Regions from separate parts of the Trichococcus sp. TS_SC_9 genome, predicted to be linked through region 2. Evidence: riboswitches for the same ligand, from Rfam matches in the RefSeq annotation. Region 2 holds a riboswitch; the other holds the start of a gene.
The links. A riboswitch is a leader RNA that binds a small molecule or an ion and turns the genes downstream of it on or off. The one in region 2 is predicted to bind FMN.
Positions count from the first base shown of each region.

Region 1 (11,203 bases), 1.4 Mb from region 2:
TCATCCAAGAAGAAATCAGAGGTAAACCGACCAGCACGACGCTGCTGATGGTCCATGCACAGGATCATGTGATGAATGCCATGACCGTGAGGGATCTGGCGCAACACCTGATCCAACTGAGGGAAGAAGTCCATTTATTCCATACACAAAAAATGAGCCAGGAGGGGATTGCATGACACTATCAATTATGTTGGCTTGTGCAGGAGGTTTCTCAACCAGTATGCTGGTTGAACGGATGAAGGATGCGGCAAAAGAAAGAGGGATAGAGGTCACTATCGACGCCACTGCGGAGGGAAAAGTGGATAAACTGATTCAGAATATCGACATTCTTCTGCTGGGCCCACAAGTCGGTTACATGGAAGCGAGCTTCAAAAAGAAGTACAGTGGCCATCAGGTCACGATCGCAACGATTCCTTCGATGGATTACGGCATGATGAACGGCAAAAAAGTATTGGCAGATGCTTTGAATTTATTAAATTAATAGGGGGCTGAAAAGAATGGCTGATTTTTCAAATGTGCAAATGAGTTTACAACGTGGTGCGGGTGCGATCCAAAACAACAAATACATTAGTGCCATCACGAATGGTCTGATGTCAGCGATGCCGATCACGATCGTGGGTGCCTTGGGGAGTCTCGTGAACAGTTTCCCGGTTCAAGGGTATCAGGATTTTTTGGTCAGCACTGGATTGAAAACGATTACGGTTATTCCTTCCGAAATAACGACCAACCTTTTGGCTATCTATGTTGTTTATTTGATCGCTGCGAAGTTTGCCGAGTCCTATGACATCGACGGTACGCCGGCAGGGATTCTTGCCTTGATGAGCTTTTTGATTGTGACACCTTTCAATTATTCCGAAGCGAACACATTGGCCTCGCTGCCCGCTACTTGGATGGGCGCACCGGGACTGTTTACTGCCTTTTTTGTCGCGTTATTGTCCGCGAAAGTTTATACCATTTTTAAAATTAAAGGCTGGGTCATCAAGATGCCTGACGGCGTACCGCCTACCGTATCCAAATCATTCTCCGGTTTGGTGCCTGGATTGGTGCTGGCAGTCATCGCAATGGTCATCCGCTACGTGATGACGTTGACTGCCTATGCCGATATCCATTCGTTCATCTTTTCAGTAGTGGCTGCACCATTGACCAAACTGGGCGGAAGCTTTACGGCTCTGTTGGTTGCGATGTTTGCGGCACAAATTTTGTGGTTGGTCGGTGTACACGGCGCGATGGTTGTCTACAGTGTATTTATGCCGATTTGGACACCGCTTGGTACCGAAAACTTGGCAGCGTATAACGCTGGTCTGGAAATCCCGAATATCGTTTCCGGAAGCATGTTCGGGATGGTCCTATTCATGGGTTCAGGCGCTACCTTAGGTTTGGCGCTGGCGATGCTGCGGGCAAAATCGGAGCAATACCGTGTCCTTGGAAAATTGAGCTTGATACCGAACATCTGCGGCATCAATGAACCGATCATCTTCGGTATGCCGATCATCATGAACTTCACTTTGGCTATCCCATTCATCCTGGTGCCTTTGATCATTGCAGTTACTTCCTATCTTGGCATGCTGACAGGCATCCTGCCTTACCTGCCGGGTATCGCGGTGCCGCTGGGTGTTCCGGTCATCATCAACGGATTGATGGCAGGCGGCTGGAGATGGGCTGTCTATCAAGCACTTATGATCGCTGTGAGCTATTTCGTCTATCTGCCGTTCTTCAAGGTCATGGATAAAGCCGCTTATAAGCAAGAAGTGGAAGCACAACAGCAAACAGAAGCAACTGAATTGGACAACGCATTAGTTTAATATATGGCAAAATGTCCAAACGCTACGGCTTCATCTATGTCGATCATGATGATGAAGGAAAAGGCAGCTTGAAACGCAGCAAAAAAGATTCGTTCCACTGGTACAAGAAGGTCATCGCTTCAAACGGGGCCGACCTGGACTGAACGCCGTGAGCAGGCGCAACATTTTCTGTAAGAATCCAACACAAAAATATAAATAGATCGGGAGGAAAAAATATGATGGGTAGAGTGAAAAAAATGGCTAAAGTAACGGCATTGAGCGCAGTGGTTTTAGGTGGGCTGTTTGCGACGGCTGATCCGGTTTTGGCAAAAGAGTTGAAGACGCAGCCTGCATCCTATGAAACGGTCATCGAAGTGAAGGATTGGGGCGCAACGGTGACGAAGATCATCGTGGACTTGGGCAGACCGGTTCCGCAGGGATCCGTGACGACTGATACATTCAGCGTTAACGTCTCAAGAAGTGACAGCCGTTTGAATCCCTCCTTGCTGGGTGAAGGCATCGTGAACGTCACCAATGCCTACGTGGCCGACAAAGACGGCAATTCGGCCGTTCAGACAGGCAAATATGCGGTACTGGAAATGGAATACGGTCCGACTTTGGCTCTGAGCTCTGCTTTGAACTATCAAGTCGCTACCGGCCGCAATGATTGGACGACGAACGCATACACCATCACGCAGCAGGCGGCAATCGAAACGCCGGCTGGCTCCGTATCCGGTCTGGTCGTCACCGAATTTGCCGGAACAACCAAGGAAATCATCGGAGATTTCGAAACCGGCGCATCGACCTTTGACGATGGCACATTGACTTATGCTGACTACAGCCCGGCGCAGGACAACCAAGAAAATCCGTTGATCATCTGGCTGCATGGCGGCGGGGAAGGCGGAACGGATGCGACAATCCCGTTAGCTGCAAACAAAGCGACTGCTTTGGCTACGGATGAGATCCAGTCCTACTTCGATGGGGCCTATGTCTTGGCTCCGCAGACACCGACTTATTGGATGGACGGAATCGGCGGAAGAGCGGATGGCACTTCCAAGTACGAAGATGCTTTGATGGCGCTGATTGAAGAGTACGTCGCCAACAATCCGGATGTCGATACGGACCGGATCTATATCGGTGGACCGTCCAACGGCGGCTACATGACGATGCTGATGGCGCGTGATTACCCTGGCTACTTTGCTGCCGCTTTCCCTGTCTGCGAAGGTTTGAATGATGTTTTGATCTCGGATGCGGACATCCAGAATCTGGCGCAGACGCCGATCTGGTTCACTGCCGCCGCAAACGACATGGTGCTGCCTCCAGCAATCAATACGTTGCCTACCTACGACCGCTTGTTGGCCGCTGATGCAGATGTTTACTTGACCTTGTTTGATAATGTCGAGGACACTTCCGGTCTGTACACAAATGTGGACGGCACGCCTTATCAATACAATGGCCATTTCTCTTGGGTATATGTCCACAACAATGAAGTGTCGGCAGTGATCGGCGGAACAGAGATCACGTTGATGCAGTGGTTGTCCGAACAGTCCTTGAACGACTGATCTATTTGATGCAGCTTTTATAAAACGAACAGCCTCCGGAAGTCCGTAACATACGGATTTCTGGAGGCTGCTTTTATGTAGTCAGGAGACGTTAAGTGACTTGGTATCAGTGGGCGGACAGTGGTTTGTCGGACAAAGCCCAGCCTTCGATGACGCGTACCCCGATCGGTTCGGGATTTTCTTTGAATTTGACGAACTCCATTGTTTTCTGTTCGATCCGTTCGCCGGTGCGTTTGTCGATGATATATACGTTATAGCGGATGGCGCCCCACTCACCTTCTACAATCATATTATGGAATTCGCCCAGTTCGATGTCATAGGCTTGGAAAAGTTGCCCCATCATGTCCTTGTATTGTTGCAAGGTCAAGCGATCGCTGTAAACATTGTAGTGCGCATCCGGTTCATACAAAGTTTCGCACCACTCCAGCCAAGCATCGTACCCATTGTTCCAATTTTTGAAGCCTTGCTCAAATCTCTCTCTGATCGCATTCTCAAAATTCTGACTCATTATTTTTCCTCCTTTGATTTGGGCTACTTTTGTGTTCTGTAGACCTTGGTATGACTATATCAACAGGGGATAAACTGAACGTAAACTTTGCAATGCGCATCAAAAAGAATAAAAATATCCCGAAATATTCGGGCGGAATATTGTATGATAGTGAAAACTGCAGGGGAGGGATTGTGATGGTTGAACTGGATCGATTGGTCAAATTGCTTGTCGAGAAGATGCTGCGTTCGTCCAAAAAACCGGAGCCAAGCGGAAGTGGGACCGACGAGGGAAAAACAGCCGAGCCTAAGCGCCCAGAGAGAATCTTGGAGGAAACTGCTAAAGACGAAACGGACGAAAAAATGCCTGAAGGGTGATTCCCTTCAGACATATTGGAGCAGTTCGTCATAATAAAGCTTCATGATCAATTCCCGATCGGCCGTAGTGGGTTTGTCGATGTAGATGACGTATTCGGCATCCCAGGTATAGGCGGATGTGCCTTCCAGAAACGGGTTTTCTACTGGCGTTTCGGTTTCCAGCTCGGCGATGAGGACGGCGATGTAGTCTTCGCTTTCGGTTTCGTCATGGAAGTCGAAGTCGTCGCTTGTCTCGATGTAGAGTTTGTAGGCTTTGTTCGGGTGCTCAGCTTTGAATTTTTTGATGATCGCAATTTCTTTGTCCAGATTTCTCATGGTACTTGCTCCCTTCGAAAATGGCTTTGGATCAAGTGTTTTCTATAGGTCTATCATAACATTCTCGACCCGCATCTGCACTCAATAACACGGGATGGATGACTGTTGAGGGCTCATATATTATGATGGGAATAACTAATTTTGAGGAGGGATCAGCATGGAAATCGCAATTTTACAGCACGTGGATTTTGAAGGGCCAGCGGAAATCGAGAATTGGTGCCGACAGACCGGAACCGAATACAGGGTATACCGCCTCTTTCTGGGGGCGGCATTGCCGAAAGCGGAGGAAACGGATTTCCTGGTGATATTGGGCGGTCCCATGAGCGTCTTGGATGACCTGCCATGGCTGGAGGCGGAGCGGCAACTTATCCGTGCACTCATCAGCCAGGGCAAGCCCGTCTTCGGTGTGTGTCTCGGCGGACAGCAGATTGCCAAAGCTTTGGGGGCTGACATTTTTCAGGGGGAATTCCGGGAAGCGGGCTGGCTGCCGATTCGCACGATGAACTCGGAAACGCTAGGTGAACTGCCTGAGGAACTGGTCGTATTCCATTGGCACGGGGAGCAATTCGGCTTGCCGGAAGGAGCGGAGCGCCTGTTCGCAAGCGATATCTGTGCGAACCAAGGCTTTGTCTATAACGACAATGTGATCGGTCTGCAATTCCATTTCGAATCCACAAAGGAGAGCATTGAAAACATTCTCAAGAACGATGCGGCATTCTTGGACGGAAGCACGTATACGCAGACGGCAGCGGAAATCCGTAATTATCCGATACCTGCGAGCAACCGGGAGTTGCTTTATCGCTTGTTGGACCGGTTGAGTCGGAATTTCCGGTGAAAGAGTCTTTCGTCGGCTGTTCGTCAAATGCTCCCGTGCGAACAGCCGACGAATCCCCGTTGTGTTTGCTGATGTGCAGCTGCACTTTTGCGAAGAGTCAAGGAATCTCCTTTGTGTCGGCTGATGTGCAACAGTTGTTTTGCGAACAGCCGACGAACCCTATTTGTAATGGTTGTTCCACGTTTATGCACCTAATATCCGGAAGCGCAAAAAGAGGCTGGGACAAAATCCCAGCCTCTTTCTATGTCTTACAGCAAGTCATTCAATTCGCGGATATCGTCTATCTGTGCATCCGCCGAGTCCAGTTCTCCAGGGAAGCCGAAGCCGTAGCGGCAGCCCACTGTGCGGACTGGATGATGCTCGGCGACCTCGATGTCCTGGAAACGGTCGCCCACGATCAGGTAACCGCCAGGAAACACGGATCGGATCGATTCGAAAATTTCATATTTTGGGATGAAGCTGAAATCTTCGGTGCAGTACATGCCGTCGAAGTAGCGATCCAAGCCAAAACTTTGCCGGTGCGCTTCCATGTATGCCCGGCTGCAGTTGCTCAAAAAGACCAAACGGTAGCCTTTCTCCTGCAATGCCTGCAAGGTTTCCAGAGCGCCTTCGTAAAGAATGGCCTGCCCGGTTTGGGCTTTTTCCAGAAGGATCTGGCCGATCATTTTTGAGGCCTTCGATCGGACTTCCTCATCCAGATTGGGCATGAAATTTTCCCACATCGCTTTGCTGCTGTAGCCCAGCCACTTCGTGATTTCCGCATCCGCCCAATCTCTTGGAGCGGCGTGGCCGGCTTCAGCGAGGTAAGCATAGGCTTGCTTGAAAGCGTGGATGTAATTCTTGGTGCTGTCATGGAGGGTGCCGTCATAGTCAAGGATGATGGTGCGGACCTCTTTGAACATTAGTTTTCCATGAACTTTTATAAGTTCTTAAGCAGGTTGGCCATTTCAATAGCGGATACGGCACAATCATAACCTTTGTTGCCCGCTTTCGTGCCGGCGCGCTCGATGGCTTGTTCGATCGTGTCGGTCGTCAGGACGCCGAATATGACCGGTACGCCCGTGCTCATGGAGGCTGTCGCTACGCCTTTGGAAACTTCGGAACAGACGTAATCGAAATGCGCCGTTGCGCCTTTGATGACTGCGCCCAAAGTGATGACGGCATCATATTTTCCGGAAGCCGCCATTTTTTGCGCTACCAATGGGATTTCGTATGCGCCAGGCACCCATGCCAAGTCGATGGCATCTTCAGCCACGCCATGACGTTTCAAGCCGTCCAAAGCGCCACCCACCAATTTCGATCCGATGAATTCGTTGAATCTTGCCACCACGATAGCGATTTTTAAATCCTGTGCAATTAATTGTCCTTCGATGATGTTCATTTTGTTTTCCTCCTGTTTGGTTGTTTTTTTATAAGTCTAGAAAGTGCCCCATCTTTTGCTTCTTTGTTTCCATATAGCGTTGTGTTTCGTCGAAGATTTCCAGCTGGATCGGAATCCGTTCGGTGACCTTCAGGCCGTGCTTTTTCAATCCTTCTATCTTAAGCGGGTTGTTCGTCAGCAGCCTGATCTCTTTCACGCCCAAGTCCTGTAGCATCTCGTCGGCCATGTAGTATTCACGCAAATCGCTTGGGAATCCCAACTTCAGGTTTGCGTCAACCGTATCGTAGCCTTGGTCCTGCAGCGCATAAGCGTGGATTTTGTTGACGAGGCCGATGCCGCGTCCTTCTTGGCGCAAGTAGACCAATACCCCGCGACCTTCTTGAGCGATCTGCTTCATGGCCGCGTCCAATTGCTGGCCGCAGTCGCAGCGTTTCGACCCGAAGACATCGCCGGTCAAGCATTCAGAATGGACGCGCACGAGGACGGATTCTTCCGTCGTGACATCGCCCATGACCAAGGCGACGTGGTGTTCGTCTTCGTCGATGCTGCTCACGTAAGTGTAAATGTCGAATTCACCGTATTTGGTGGGCAGTTTGGCTTTGCCTTCGCGCTTGTAGAGCTGTTCGTTCTCTTTGCGATAGGCGATCAGGTCGGCGATTGTGCCGATCTTCAGGTCATGCTCTTTGGCGAAAGTGATCAGTTCGGCTGTGCGCATCATCGTGCCGTCATTGGCCATGATTTCACAGCAGAGACCTGCCGGCTTCAGCCCGGCCAAACGCGCCAAGTCGACGGTGGCTTCGGTGTGGCCGTTGCGCGCGAGCACGCCGTTGTCCACTGCCTTCAGCGGGAAAATGTGGCCGGGTCTACGGAAATCCTCAGGCTGGGCATCATCCTCAACTGCCTTCATGACGGTCAAAGAGCGTTCGAAAGCAGAGATGCCGGTGGTTGTCTCGACATGGTCGATGGCGACGGTGAAGGCTGTCCCGTGATTATCGGTGTTGCGGTCCACCATAGGAGTCAGCACCAGTTTCTCGGTGAGTGTCCGATCCATAGGCATGCAGATTAAGCCTTTCGCGTAGATGGCCATGAAATTAATGTTTTCCGGCGTCGCGAATTCGGCTGCGCAGATCAGATCGCCTTCATTTTCGCGATCCTCATCATCGACCAGCACGATGATTTTTCCGGCTTTGATGTCCGCGATGATTTCTTCAGATGTATTGAACATGTATGTTTCCCTCCTCTTAATTTTAGAAAAAGCCGTTCTCTTGCAAGAAAGCTTCAGATAGATTGCTTTGTTTTGTTTGTTTTTTAGGGCTCAGGCCCAGCAGTTTTTCCACGTATTTGCCGATGATGTCGCACTCCAGATTGACCGTGTCGCCCAATTTCTTCTCAAGCAGGATCGTCTCTGCCCCGGTATGGGGAATGATGGACACCTGGAACGATGCGCTGTCGACTGTGGCCACCGTCAGGCTGACGCCGTCGATGGCAATCGAGCCTTTTTCAATGATGTAGCGGAGCAGCGCCGGTTCGGCCGAGATGGTGATCCAGACGGCATTATCATCCTTGCGGTATTCCTTGATCGAGCCGGTTCCGTCAATGTGGCCGCTGACGATGTGCCCGCCCAGTCGGGTGTCGAGCTGCAATGCCCGTTCCAGATTGACGCGGCCCCCCATCTGTAGGGCTCCAAGATTGGAGCGTTGCAGCGTTTCCGGCATGACGTCGGCTTCGAAGGCATCCTTATGCAGCTTCGTGACCGTCAGGCAGATGCCATTGGTGGAAATGCTGTCGCCGATCTTTGTCCCTGCCAGCACTTTTTTGCCGCCGACTGTGACGACGGAAGATTTTTGGCCCTGGCGGATTCCTTTTAAGGTGCCGACTTCTTCGATGATTCCAGTAAACATGAATTCCCTCCCACTTTCCTCTGTTATTCCTTCTTGGAAAGGTATCCTTCTAAGAGGATGTCTTCCCCAACAGTGCTAGCCTTTAGCTCGATCACGCTGAAAGCTTGGCTCAACTTCTCAATTCCTTCTCCGCCGACGGGTGTTTTTGCCGTTTCTCCTCCGATCAGTTTCGGGGCGACGTAGACTTGCACCTTATCGACGATGTGCGCCTCTAGGGCTGAAAAGTTCAAGGTTGCGCCGCCTTCCAGAAGGATGCTGTCGATGTCGCGCTCCCCAAGGACTCTCATCAGTGCTTTCAGGTCGGTCCGGCCGTCCTTAGCGGGTACAGTCAAAATTTCGATGCCGGCTTCTTCTAGCTGGGCTGCCTTATTGCGGTCCGCCCGTTCTGTCGTTGCGATGATTGTCTTGGCCGTATCCTGATCCTGGAGCACTTTTGCTTCCAGCGGGATGCGCAGGGTGCTGTCGATGATGATCCGCACCGGATTTTTTCCTCCCGGAATGCGGGAGGTTAGTTGCGGATTGTCCATAATGACGGTCTGAACACCGACCATGATGCCGGTGAGGGCGCTGCGCAGTTGATGCACCCGTTCCCTTGCGGCAGGACCGGTGATCCATTGCGATTCACCGGTCCTGGTCGCGATCTTTCCGTCAAGGGACATCGCTGCTTTCATGACGACGAAAGGCTCTTTTTTTACGATGTATTTCATGAATATTTCATTCAAGCGACTGCTTTCTTCGGCCAGCACGCCGGTCACCACTTCGATGCCGGCATCCTCCAGTTTCTTGACTCCGCGCCCGGAAACCAATGGATTCGGATCCAAAGCCGCAATGACGACTCGCCCGATCTTCTTTTCGATGATCTTGTCGGAGCAGGGCGGTGTTTTTCCGTAATGGGAGCAAGGCTCCAGGGTCACGTAGATGGTCGCGCCGGCCACATCTTCTATGGCCGAGCGGAACGCGTTCACTTCAGCATGGCCTTCCCCGATTTTTTCATGGTAACCGGATCCGATGATACGCCCATCTTTTACGATGATGGCGCCTACCATTGGATTGGGCGCAACAGCACCGCGGCCTTTTTCCGCCAATTCCAGAGCCAGTTGCATAAAGTATGTATCCTTATCTTGCATCATTCCGTGCCTCCCTTTTCCAAAATAAAGAGCCCTGAACTGTTCTGCTTCAGGGCTCGACAAAGGAAGGCCAGCTAAATAAAGCCAAAAATCCCTGGGCATAGACTACACCCAGGGATTGACATTCCGATTCATGAACGGATGGCGCGAAAACGTTTTTTGTATGACAAATAAACGTAGCGTGCCATTCGATAAATGGTTGTTGTCTTCTTTCATCCAGACTCTGACTGTCGGCTTCGGAATTTAACCGAATCTGCCTTAACGGCTCGTGGGCTTTACCACCGGTAGGGATTTTCACCCGTCCCTGAAGACTATTCAATTAAGTTGTCTCTAGGATAATCCCAATCCGTGATAATGTCAATTACAATTTTTAACAAACAAATGTTCAGCGGCGGGCGGGTTACCGAAGCGCCAAAGGCTAGTATTTGGCTGTAGGAACCATGCCGTATTCTATACAGTAGGATTAAAATAAAGTTTGTAATTCATTAGAATTGGGTATAAAATGAGTCCAATAATAGTTGCATCACGACTCGGAAATGGTCGTTCGCAAGAACGACAGTGAGAATATAATTAAAAGGGGATGGCAGAATTTGGAACAAGTATTTCAAGGAAGAAGCTTATTGGCGGAAAAAGATTTCACTCGGGAAGAATTAGAGTATCTGATTGATTTTTCGGCGCATCTGAAGGATCTGAAGAAACGAAATATTCCGCACCGTTATCTGGAAGGCAAAAACATCTGCCTTTTGTTCGAAAAAGCATCCACCCGTACCAGAGCCGCTTTTACAGTGGCTGCCATCGATCTTGGGGCGCATCCTGAATATCTAGGGAAAAATGATATTCAATTGGGCAAAAAGGAATCTGTTGAAGATACCGCTAAAGTGCTCGGCAGCATGTTCGACGGCATCGAATTCCGCGGCTTCAGCCAAAAAACTGTCGAAGATTTGGCGAAATATGCCGGTGTGCCGGTATGGAACGGCCTGACGGATGAATGGCATCCGACCCAAATGATCGCCGATTTCCTGACGGTCAAAGAACATTTCGGCAAGCTGGCCGGACTAAAGTTGGTCTATGTCGGGGATGGACGCAACAATGTCGCCAACAGTCTGTTGGTTACCGGCGCTATCCTTGGCGTTGATGTCACGATCTGCGCGCCGGAATCGCTGTTCCCGACCGAAGAATTGGTTGAGATGGCACAGAAATTCGCTGAAAAGAGCGGCAGCAAAATCGAAATCACAGCCGATGTGGCTAAGGGCGTAAAAGCGGCAGATGTCCTTTACACCGATGTATGGGTATCGATGGGTGAAGAAGATAAATTCGCGGAACGTATCGAATTGTTGACTCCTTATCAAATCAATATGGAGATGATTGAGAAGACCGGCAATGATGATGTGATTATGTTGCACTGCCTGCCAGCTTTCCATGATACAAAAACGCAAT
Region 1 is NZ_CM149591.1:979,807-991,009, forward strand. It holds gene AC0J5I_RS04495 (PTS lactose/cellobiose transporter subunit IIA) at 1-176, shown strand, start outside; gene AC0J5I_RS04500 (PTS sugar transporter subunit IIB) at 173-481, shown strand; gene AC0J5I_RS04505 (PTS sugar transporter subunit IIC) at 498-1,802, shown strand; partial or broken gene AC0J5I_RS04510 (family 1 glycosylhydrolase) at 1,808-1,945, shown strand; gene AC0J5I_RS04515 (prolyl oligopeptidase family serine peptidase) at 2,018-3,343, shown strand; gene AC0J5I_RS04520 (nuclear transport factor 2-like protein) at 3,450-3,851, opposite strand; gene AC0J5I_RS04525 (hypothetical protein) at 4,028-4,207, shown strand; gene AC0J5I_RS04530 (hypothetical protein) at 4,214-4,522, opposite strand; gene AC0J5I_RS04535 (type 1 glutamine amidotransferase) at 4,680-5,357, shown strand; gene AC0J5I_RS04540 (HAD family hydrolase) at 5,606-6,259, opposite strand; gene ribH (6,7-dimethyl-8-ribityllumazine synthase) at 6,277-6,738, opposite strand; gene AC0J5I_RS04550 (bifunctional 3,4-dihydroxy-2-butanone-4-phosphate synthase/GTP cyclohydrolase II) at 6,767-7,963, opposite strand; gene AC0J5I_RS04555 (riboflavin synthase) at 7,986-8,639, opposite strand; gene ribD (bifunctional diaminohydroxyphosphoribosylaminopyrimidine deaminase/5-amino-6-(5-phosphoribosylamino)uracil reductase RibD) at 8,663-9,769, opposite strand; FMN riboswitch at 9,967-10,082, opposite strand; gene argF (ornithine carbamoyltransferase) at 10,303-11,203, shown strand, end outside.
Region 1: another riboswitch for FMN. It lies ahead of ribD (bifunctional diaminohydroxyphosphoribosylaminopyrimidine deaminase/5-amino-6-(5-phosphoribosylamino)uracil reductase RibD); the one in region 2 lies ahead of AC0J5I_RS13125 (ECF transporter S component).

Region 2 (11,203 bases):
GTCATAACGACAATATCCACTCCGGTTTGACGCTTCTCGAAACCCGCAAAAGATACCAACTAGCCACAAAGAGAGAGTATGCAGAACTAATCAAAATGTACGCTGTGTCGCCATTCGCGACCCATTTATCACAAGCTGCCCTGGAGACACTGGCGATCATCGCATACAAGCAGCCTTTGACGCGGATGGAAATCGATCAGATCCGCGGCGTCCAGTCAGCAGGCTTGGTCCAAAGGTTGTTGCTGAGAGGGTTGGTAAAGGAAATCGGCCGTTCGGAAACACCAGGAAGACCGATCATTTACGGCACAACCGATTATTTCATGAATTATTTCGGATTGACCACAATAGAGGATCTGCCGAATGTGGACGAATTATTCCAGATGCAGGATAACGAATCCTTCGATCTTTTTGATTTTCCCGCGGACGAAGATACAGATAACCAACTTGCTTTTTTTAAGAATGATTCCATCATATCGGAACAAGAATGACAGACAAAAACAAATAAGAATAATAGGTGAATAAATGGAAAGATTACAGAAAGTCATTGCACATGCAGGAATAGCTTCACGGAGGAAAGCCGAAGAACTGATCACTTCTGGTGCAGTCAGCGTTAACGGAAACAAGGTAACGGAATTAGGAGTCAAAGTTTCAAAAAATGATAGAGTGGAAGTGAACGGCTTACCGATTTATCGCGAACAGCCGGTTTACTATTTGTTCTACAAACCAAAGAATACCCTATCATCTGTGAAAGATGATAAAGATCGGACTGTCGTCACTGATTTCTTCAATGTAAAAGAGCGGATTTATCCGATCGGCAGATTGGACTATGATACGACCGGGTTGCTGCTTTTGACCAATGATGGTGAATTTGCGAATCTGTTGACCCACCCGAAATACCACATCGATAAAACCTATGTTGCTAAGGTTGGTTGTATCCCTACGCGCTCCGATCTGAACAAATTGGAAAACGGAATCGTGATTGACGGCAAAAAAACTGCAAAAGCGCGAGCTAAGTTGATTTCTGCCAATTCCCAAAAAAATACAGCGATCATTGAGTTGACCATCCATGAAGGTTGGAACCATCAAGTCAAAAAAATGTTCGAAAAAATTGATTGTCCCGTCGAAAAACTGAAAAGAGAATCGTTTGGGTTCCTTACGCTCGGTGATCTGAAGCCAGGGCAACACCGAGAGCTGAAGGCGTTTGAAATCGATAAGCTGAAAAACATGGCTCTTGCGAACGAAAAAACATCAAAAAGGTAGTTTTCTTATCTAATCGGAGAGGATGATCACGATGACAAATTCCAGCGGGAAAATATTGATTGTGGATGACGAGGAGCGTATCCGAAGATTATTGAAACTCTATCTGGAAAAGGATGGTTATGAAACAGCCGAAGCAGAGGATGGAACAACAGCGGTGGAAATGATTTTGAACAACCATTACGATTTGGTGTTGTTGGATATCATGCTTCCTGGAATGACTGGCATTGAAGTAGCCAAAATTGTCCGCAAGGAAAAAGAAATACCGATCATGATGATTACTGCCCGCGGCGAAGAGAACAATCGCGTAGAGGGATTCTTGTCAGGAGCGGACGACTACATCGTGAAGCCTTTCAGTCCAAGAGAAGTCATGTTGCGGGTCGCAGCCATCCTGAAGCGGACAAAGCCATCAGAAACGGAATCGAGCACAATCGAATATCCGCTGCTGAAGATTTTTCCGGATGCAAGGAAAGTGCTGGTTGACGAGGTGGCGATCAATTTGACTCCTAAAGAATTTGAATTGCTTCTTTATCTTTCGAAGTCCCCGGAGAAAATCTTTACGAGGGAAGTTCTTTTGAAAGAAGTCTGGAAATACGAATTTTTCGGAGACTTGCGCACAGTCGACACGCACGTCAAGCGGTTGCGAGAAAAATTGTTGAAGCAATCGAAACCAGTTTCAAAAATGATAGTGACCGTTTGGGGGATGGGTTATAAATTTTCCCCGAATGATGACCAAGCAGCAGACGACAAACAATGAAAAGGACGAGCATATTCCTCAAATCATGGGTTCTATTGACTTTTTTGACTGTAGCCATCATGACTTTGATGTATATCGGCCACGCAATCATCAGTGTGAACTCGATCGAAGATACTTATAATAAACTGCTGCAGGAGAAAATCACTGCGTATAAGGATACGATTATGACCGATCCCGAAGATTATCTCGCCCAAACAGGGGTTGTGCAATCGCTGGATCCTGAATTATCCTATTACATCAAAATAGCGGATCAGAGCCGTTTCGTCGTACAAAAACCGGATCTTCAAGAGCAGTCTGAACTGCTTCTTGAGAACATTCTGGCGAATGATGAAATTCTGGATGCAATCGATGGTAAAGTAGATGATTTCAGCCGGATCACCATAGAGGACGAGGAAAATAATCCCTTGCTTTTGATGGTTTTTGTTCATACTTTTGAATTGCAGGGACAAGCCGGAATGCTCGTCATCAGTTATGAGCTGGACGAATTTCAGGCTTATGAACTGAACGCAAAAAGCATTACTTTGTTGTTGTTGACAGTCTATCTAATGGGGACGATCATCTATTATCAGTACCTGATAAGGAATGTTGCCGAACCGTTGGAGGTTATGAAGGATATCGCCTTCAAATACTCCCGGAATGATTTTTCCAAGCGGATTACGTTCGAATCCTATGATGAAATATCCGGATTGGGCACCGCCATGAATAAGCTGGGAAAGACTCTCCAAGCCACGACGCTGATGAACAGGGAAGAGCGGGAACTGTTGAATCATCTGTTTGATTCTTTGCCGGCAGGAATCCTTTACTTTGACCAAAATTTTCATTTGAAATTAGTGAATGGACCTGGCCAAGAATTTTTGGATTTTTGGCGAAGGGTGGATCCGAATGCAGAAGCTAAAGCAATACCGCACCAGTTCAAGGAAATGGTCCAACATGCCTTCAACACAACATCCGGATCGGAAGTGGAGCTCAGTTGGTCCCAGCGGCATTATAACGTTAAAGTGACGCCGGTCATCCAAACAGATCTGCAAAAAACTGCCGGGGTTCTGATTGTGTTGCAGGATGTGACGAACGAAAGGCAATTGGATATTATCCGCGGTGATTTCATCACGAATGTATCCCATGACTTGCGGACGCCGTTGCAGATGATAAAAGGGTACAGCGAAGCCATTATCGATAACATCGCTGAAAGCAATGAGGAGAAAATCGAAATGGCCCAAATCATTTTGGATGAAACGACCGAGATGAACAAAATGGTGAACAACCTTCTGGATTTGTCGCGAATGCAAGCGGGTTACATAGAATTGAACCAGCAAAATGTCGATCTCGATGCCTTCTTCAAACATTTGGCGGGCAGGTTCGAAAACAGTTTTAAAGAAGCGGCCATCCAATTTTCTTATGAACTGGCGGATGGCATCAAAGTCTATTCTTTTGACGAAGAGAAAATGAATCAGGTGTTTTACAATCTGATCGACAATGCGGTACGCTATTCAGCCGAAATCGGTACGCGAAGACAAAAATTCATCCATATCACGGTCCGTTTGGATGATATGTTGGATAAAGTTGTCTTTGAAATCAGCGATAACGGCATCGGTATCCAGGCTGAAAGTTTACCGTTCATTTTCGAGCGTTTTTATAAAAATGATAAATCGCGGACATACTCGAAACAAAAGGGAACCGGCATCGGGCTTTCGATTGTGAAGACAATCGTGGAAGCGCATGACGGGGAAATAGAAGTCCATAGCGAACCGGGGGTAGGGACGACTTTCTTGGTCCGTTTTCCATTTCACGCAAGTTGAGAAAAGCGATCGGAAGATAGTCTGAAAATAATTATCTCGAAACTGTGATATTATCCTTGACAATCGTGTGTGCATCGCTTATAGTTTGTGTATAACAAAATATAAATAAGATTCGTCTTCAGGGCAGGGTGAAATTCCCGACCGGTGGTAAAAGTCCACGACCTCGCAATAGTTCATTGCGGGCTGAACTGGTGTAATTCCAGTACCGACAGTACAGTCTGGATGGGAGAAGATGGGGTTTCTTTGAATTGCAATTTCAAAGGCTCTATTTTTATGTGTCCATTTGAGGATGATAAGAATAGGGTCTTTTTGGATTTGGAGAAACCCATCTCTGAGACAGTCAACAGGGAGGATTCATTAACATGCAACAAAACAAAACAAAAAGATTGGTCGGTATTTCATTATTTGGGGCATTGGCATTTGTGCTGATGTTCATCGCTTTCCCGGTAATTCCAGCATTTTCTTATCTGAAGATCGACTTCAGTGATTTACCGATTCTGCTTTCATTTTTCCTTTACGGTCCAGCCGGCGGAATCATCTCTGCTGTCATCCGCTCCATTTTGCACTACCTTCAGACGGGCGGGGATATGGGCTATCCGATCGGGGACTTCGCAAGTCTCTTGGCGACGCTCTCTTACACGTTGCCTATCTACTACCTATTGAAAAAAGCAAAAACAAAAACAGCCGTTATCTTGGCGCTGTTGACGGGTACTTTGGTTTTGACGGTTGTCTTATCAGTGGCCAATTGGTTCATCATCACCCCGTTGTACATGTATCTTTTGAATTTTGAAATGGGTTCTGTCAAAGAATTGGTATTGGCTGGCATAGTGCCTTTCAATATCATCAAAGGACTTGTCGTCAGTGCGGTCATCCTCTTGGTGATGCCGAAGCTGAAACCTTGGCTGGCGCATAACAAAGTTCCTTTTGCCCAGTAATCATTAGGGACTGATATTTTAATTGTTTCAAGAACAAGAGGCTGCACCCGAATCAGTGATGATTCAGAGTGCAGCCTCTTTTGCGTTGTCCCCTCCGTATGGAAGTCTCGGAATCACTGTTCCACAGGAGGAAACGGAGATTCTGAGCGCAAGATGGCGCCAGTGGGGCATTTTCGGTAGGCATCCAGAAACGCACCAAAATGTTCGGGGGGTATCGGTGCTTTGCCCGTATTCGAATCCATTATGGAGAAAGCAATCCCTTCGGAAGTATAGTCGAAGAGAGCCGGTGAAATTATTTGGCAAAGTCCACAAGCGATGCAGTTATCTTGATTTACTTTGGTATAATACATAGAGTAACCTTCTTTACAAAAATTTGGTGGTGATAACATGAAAAGTTTGACATACATAGAGTATCTTTTTTTGGATTGCATTTCAACCGAACGCCCCATCAAGGAAGCGACTCTTTTTTATAACCTGATTGGCAAACGGACTGTGTCCACCATGCTCCAGTGCCGTCAATATGATCTGGAAGCCTATTTCACTGTCATGCCGGGCATGAAACCGATCGTGTTGAAAAAAGGCCTCGAGCGATTGCTTTCGGATGGTTTGATCATCGGTAACGATGGCGAGGGCTATCTTCTGACCAAAGCGGGAAGCGAGATACAAGCTGATTTTTTCAGCAGTCACGCGCATTTTTCTTTGCCAAACCAAATGGGATTTGCCCTCGTTCAGAGTGTTTTGCACCGCCGGATGCTTTTTCTGATCCAAATCCTTTCCGAAATGCTGCATAAAAATAAGCATTACTATCCCATTGAGAGGGAAGCGAAAGAGCAGCTTTGGATGAAGCGCTTGTTGACTCAGCATGCCGGAGATAAAGCCACTTTTGCGCGCGCCTGTGGAGAAGAATGGCATACTTACCTGTCACGGCTGCCTGAAAGGGATGCAGGGCTCTTTGCACTGCAATTTGAAGGCACGGACCACCTGAGGAAAACAACCGGTCAGATGGCCGGCCTGTTCTCGTTGGATGAAGCCGAAGTGAAAATACTGCTTCACCAAAATTGGCTGAGTTTGTATGCTGCATTGGAAAAAGAACCAGAAAAGTTCCCTGTCCTTGCTTCGGTCATGCTTATGACGATAAAGGAAAACGGCTTGGCTTCCGCCAGTGCTGAAACGACTATGCGTTATTTCATGAACGGGCATAGCATAAATGAAATCATCTCGATGCGTGGATTGAAACAGAGCACAATCCAAGATCATTTTGCTGAAATTGCCTTGATCTATCGAGAATTCCCAACGCAAGAATTTTTGGATAAGGAAAAATTGCACTATCTGCAACAACTCGTGGAACGAAAAGAACGTGTCGATTATCGGGAAATCCAAAAAGTATTTTCCGAAATCAACTTTTTCGAGTCCCGGTTGATACAAATAAGAAGTGAGGTTGCGGCTAAATATGGATGAAGCACAATTGAAATCAGAACTTCAGAAATACTTCGGCTACACGGCATTCAAGGACGGGCAATTGGAGCCCATCCAATCCGTTTTGGCGGGCAAGCACACGCTGGCAACTTTACCCACGGGAACCGGGAAATCCTTGATATATCAGTTGAGCGGATACCTTTTGGAAGGGATAGTCGTTATCGTTTCGCCTCTTTTATCTTTGATGGAAGATCAAGTGGCCCAACTGAAATTCATGGGTGAAAAAAAGACGGCCTCATTGAACAGCATGCTGCAGTTCGAAGAAAGGCAAAGATTATTAAGCAACCTGAATCAAATCAAGTTTTTGTTCCTTTCTCCCGAGATGCTGCAGAACCAAGTTGTGTTGAACAAACTCAAGCAGATCCCGCTCGCTTTGTTTGTGGTCGATGAAGCGCATTGCATTTCCCAGTGGGGCTTGGATTTCCGTTCCGATTATCTATTTTTGGGCGCTGCAAGGCAAGAATTGGGCAACCCTTTGACGTTGGCGCTCACTGCGACAGCGACGCCTACCGTGATGGAGGATATCATCGGTTCCCTGCATATTGATGGAAGTGAATTGAACGTATTTGAGGGCCCGGTTGACCGTGCCAATATTTATTACAAAGTCGTTGCAGTGCCTCCAGTGGGAAAGCAGGAGTACCTCCTGGAGCTTCTGGAGAAATATCCATCTCCGGGCATCATTTACTTCTCCAGCAAGGCACAAGCTGATGCGGTCGCATTCATGATCCGGAAAAAAACAAATTTGCGCGCAGAAGCCTATCATGCCGACCGGACAAATGAAGATAGGATCACTATCCAGCATCAATTTCTTCAGGATGAGTTGGACGTCATTTGTGCCACCAGTGCTTTCGGAATGGGGATCAATAAGCCGAACATTCGCTATGTGATCCATTACCACATGCCGAATTCCCTTGAGGAATATGTGCAGGAGATAGGGAGAGCGGGGCGTGACGAGCAACAGAGCACGGCGGTCCTATTGTATTCAGAACCGGACTTCAACTTTAAAGTGAAGATGCTGCAAAGTGATTTTCCGAACGATCATGCAATTGAAAGTGTCATCAAAAATAAGACGATCAATCCAGAGCATGGGAGTTCGACTGAGCAAACCTTGTTGTCGCATATCTTGCGCCAGCGATTCACAAAAGAGGAGGCGAAGCATTTTATCGCAGCCCGCCACGATCTGAAGAAAAACTTACTGAAGGGCATGAAGGGATTTGCCGAAACCGACACATGCAAACGAGACTTTATTTCCGCCTATTTCGGGAAAAGCAGTCTCGTCAAACCTGAATACTGCTGTGATAGCTGCGGGAACGAAGACCCGCCTTTAGTGGGGGAATTCAGGACCAGGAATACGGTTCCAATGACAGAAACACCGCATTGGGAAAAAATCCTGTCAGACCTTTTTCTTTTATAAAATTTAACCCAAAAATTACGAAAATGTGCTACAATTAGCATGAATCACTTATAGGAGGAACCCGAATGGATAAAAAGAATCGCAATCGCAATAATGGAGAGCCTTGGTCACGTAAATTCGGCGAAGATGAAAATCTGAAGAGCCGGCAGTATTCACGTTCGGCCAGAAATACAAAAAACAAAGAAGTAGCACCTCTATTAAAAGTATTGCTGTTTCTCTTTTTGGCTATTCTGATTATTCCATTTGCAACCATCTATTTTAACAAACAGAATCAAAATACTCCCGCACCTAAGAGTGCTGAACAAGTGATGATCAACAAGCGAGTGGCCAGTTCCAGTGTCGAAAGCAGTGAGAAAACGTCTTCCGAAGAGGCTTCAGAAGAGGTTTCCAGCGAAGTGGTCGAGAGCGCAGAGGAGCCCAAAGCTTCGATTGCGGAAACGCCAAGTTCGAGCGCCGCGCCTGCAGTGGTCGAAACACCTGTTGAAACAGTTAAAGAACCGGAAACGACTACTGGGGTATACAGTAATTCATACACCATCCAAGCGGGTGACAATCTTTACCGGATTGCTATTAACCACGGGATGACATTGGATGAATTGATGCAGGCCAACGGGTTGAGCAGCACAGAAGCACAAATCGGTATGGCATTGAAAGTTAAATAGTGAAAGCCGTCTGTCAAGGCGGCTTTTTCAATGAAATCGAACAGAATGAAGTCGGAGGTTTATTGTGAAAAAAATGAATATTGCCATCGATGGTCCAGCATCAGCAGGGAAAAGCACCATCGCGAAAAAAGTTGCGGAAAAGTTGGGATACATCTATTTGGACACAGGCGCGATGTACCGAACGTTGACTTATGCAGCTTTATCCAACGGAAGTGATCTGCATGATGAAGACGTCTTGCATACATTGCTGCAAGGAATCAGGATAACCTTTTCGACTGCCGAAAACGAAATGCAGCGTGTTTTTCTGAATGAGGAGGACGTGACCGAATCGATCAGGTCGGAGCAAGTGACCCAAAACGTCTCCCTGGTTTCGTCGTTCGCGAAAGTGCGTGAAGAGATGGTTGCCCGCCAGAAAAGCATCGCACGGTCCGGCGGCGTCGTAATGGACGGCAGGGACATCGGTACGGTCGTGTTACCTGATGCTGAGGTCAAGATATTCATGACAGCCACAGCCGAAGAAAGAGCGCTGCGCCGCTACAAAGAAAACATGGCGAAGGGTATGACCACTTCCTTGGAAGAGCTGACGGAAGACATGAAGCGCCGCGACCATTTGGACAGCACCCGGACGATATCCCCGTTGAAAAAAGCCGATGATGCCATCGTTTTGGACTCAACGCATCTGGAGATCGACGAAGTGGTGAAGCGGATTCTCGGCATTATCGAAGCGAACCTAAAACCCTTACAAACATTGGATTAACAATACTAGACGATTTTAAGCAAAGATGTTAGAATGATTGTATGCAGTATTACGCTTTCAAAAATATAGAGTCAAGGATTAATTTCTTAGCCGAAAGGCGGGGAGTTAAGGGAACTAGCCAATCGGTTGCCGCAGACTTTTAGGAGGAATAGTTACATGTCAGATTACATTGAAAACCCAGAGTTAAATGAAGAAGAGTCCAATAAAGTTGAGCAAACTATGCAAGATGTGTTGGATGAAGCATTATCCATTGAGGTGGGCGATACTGTCAAGGGAGAAGTTTTAAGTATCCAAGATAGACAAGCCATCGTAGGAATCATTGGGGGCGGGGTAGAAGGGGTTATTCCTTACAACGAATTATCTGCAAAACCATTCGATGAAGTTACAGAAATCCTAAACGTAGGTGACGTTGTGGATTTGGTTGTCATAAAACAAATCAAAGATAAAGAAAATGGAAGCTTCTTACTTTCGAAGCGTCGCGTTGATGCTAAAATCGTTTGGAAAGATATCCAAGATAAATTCGAAAACAACGAAATCATCGAAGCACCCGTCAAAGACGTCGTTAAAGGCGGATTGGTCGTTGATGTCGGCGTGAGAGGTTTTGTTCCGGCTTCAATGGTAGAAGACCATTTTGTGGAAGATTTCAGTTCTTATAAAGGCAAAGTGATGACCTTCAAGATTGTTGAACTTGAACCTAGCGAAAACCGTCTGATTTTATCGCATAAAGCGGTTGTGGAAACAGAAAAAGAAGCCAATAAAGGCAAATTGATGGACGAATTGGTAGCCGGAGACGTTGTCGAAGGAACGGTCGCTCGTCTGACCAACTTCGGTGCATTCGTTGATTTGGGCGGCGTGGATGGTTTGGTCCACATTTCACAAATTGCCCACGAGCACGTGAAAAATCCGGGTGATGTTTTGGCGATCGGGCAATCCGTCAAAGTCAAAATTTTATCCATCGACAAAGAAAATGGCCGTGTTTCCTTAAGCATCAAAGACACATTGGCTGGTCCTTGGAATGCGATCGCTGAAAAAGCACCAATCGGAGCTGTATTGACTGGTGTTGTCAAACGTTTGACAAGCTTCGGTGCATTTGTGGAAGTTTTCCCTGGGGTTGAAGGTTTGGTTCACATTTCCCAAATTTCCCATCAACACATCGCGACTCCGCATGAAGTGCTGCAAGAAGGCCAAGAAATTCAAGTCAAAGTGTTGGATGCCAAAGAAGATGAGCAACGCCTATCTCTAAGCATCAAGGCTTTGGAAGAAAAAGCTGTGACTGAAGCACCCGCAGCTGATGAGAAAAGAGAGAAAAAAGAGAAAAAAACCGAAGAATATGTTGCTGACGATTCAGACGGAAACTTCACATTAGCAGATTTATTAGGCGACAAACTTTCAGGTTTGAAAGACGATTCTGAAGCCTAATCAGCAAGGAAAATGAACATGTGAGGGCATGGAATTCCATCCATGCCCTTTTTTTGTTGTTATTATTGACGGATGTGTGTTATAACTGACATGGACGAAAACATTGAGAAAACCATACACAGTGAGCAAATACCCAAAAAGATTTGTGTTGTAGAGGAAAAGAAAGGCGGAGGTTAGATGCCAAATCCAGTAGTAGCCATAGTAGGCAGACCAAACGTAGGAAAATCAACAATATTCAATAGACTGGCAGGAGAGAGAATTTCCATAGTCGATGACGTCTCAGGTGTCACACGCGACAGAATTTATGCAAAAGGAGAATGGTTGGGCAAAACATTCAATATCATCGATACAGGCGGGATCGATATCACGGATGAGCCTTTTATGAGCCAAATCAAATTGCAGGCGCAAGTGGCGATCGAGGAAGCCGACGTCATCATCTTTTTGACATGCGTCAGAGAAGGTGTGACGGATGCAGATGAAAACGTCGCAAGAATCCTGTACCAATCCGATAAACCTGTCATATTGGCGGTAAACAAAGTGGATAACCCGGAAATGCGCGCCGAAATATTCGATTTTTACAGTCTGGGATTAGGCGAACCCTATCCTGTTTCAGGAAGCCACGGCTTAGGTCTTGGAGATCTGCTTGATGCGGTTGTAGCGAATTTCCCAACAGAAGAAGAGAATGCGGAAGAAGAAGGCATCATCAACTTCAGCTTTATCGGCCGTCCGA
Region 2 is NZ_CM149591.1:2,696,217-2,707,419, reverse strand. It holds gene scpB (SMC-Scp complex subunit ScpB) at 1-488, shown strand, start outside; gene AC0J5I_RS13140 (pseudouridine synthase) at 523-1,260, shown strand; gene AC0J5I_RS13135 (response regulator transcription factor) at 1,292-2,014, shown strand; gene AC0J5I_RS13130 (sensor histidine kinase) at 2,011-3,810, shown strand; FMN riboswitch at 3,921-4,048, shown strand; gene AC0J5I_RS13125 (ECF transporter S component) at 4,173-4,745, shown strand; gene AC0J5I_RS13120 (ferredoxin) at 4,859-5,095, opposite strand; gene AC0J5I_RS13115 (helix-turn-helix domain-containing protein) at 5,133-6,203, shown strand; gene AC0J5I_RS13110 (RecQ family ATP-dependent DNA helicase) at 6,196-7,635, shown strand; gene AC0J5I_RS13105 (LysM peptidoglycan-binding domain-containing protein) at 7,701-8,297, shown strand; gene cmk ((d)CMP kinase) at 8,359-9,054, shown strand; gene rpsA (30S ribosomal protein S1) at 9,211-10,473, shown strand; gene der (ribosome biogenesis GTPase Der) at 10,651-11,203, shown strand, end outside.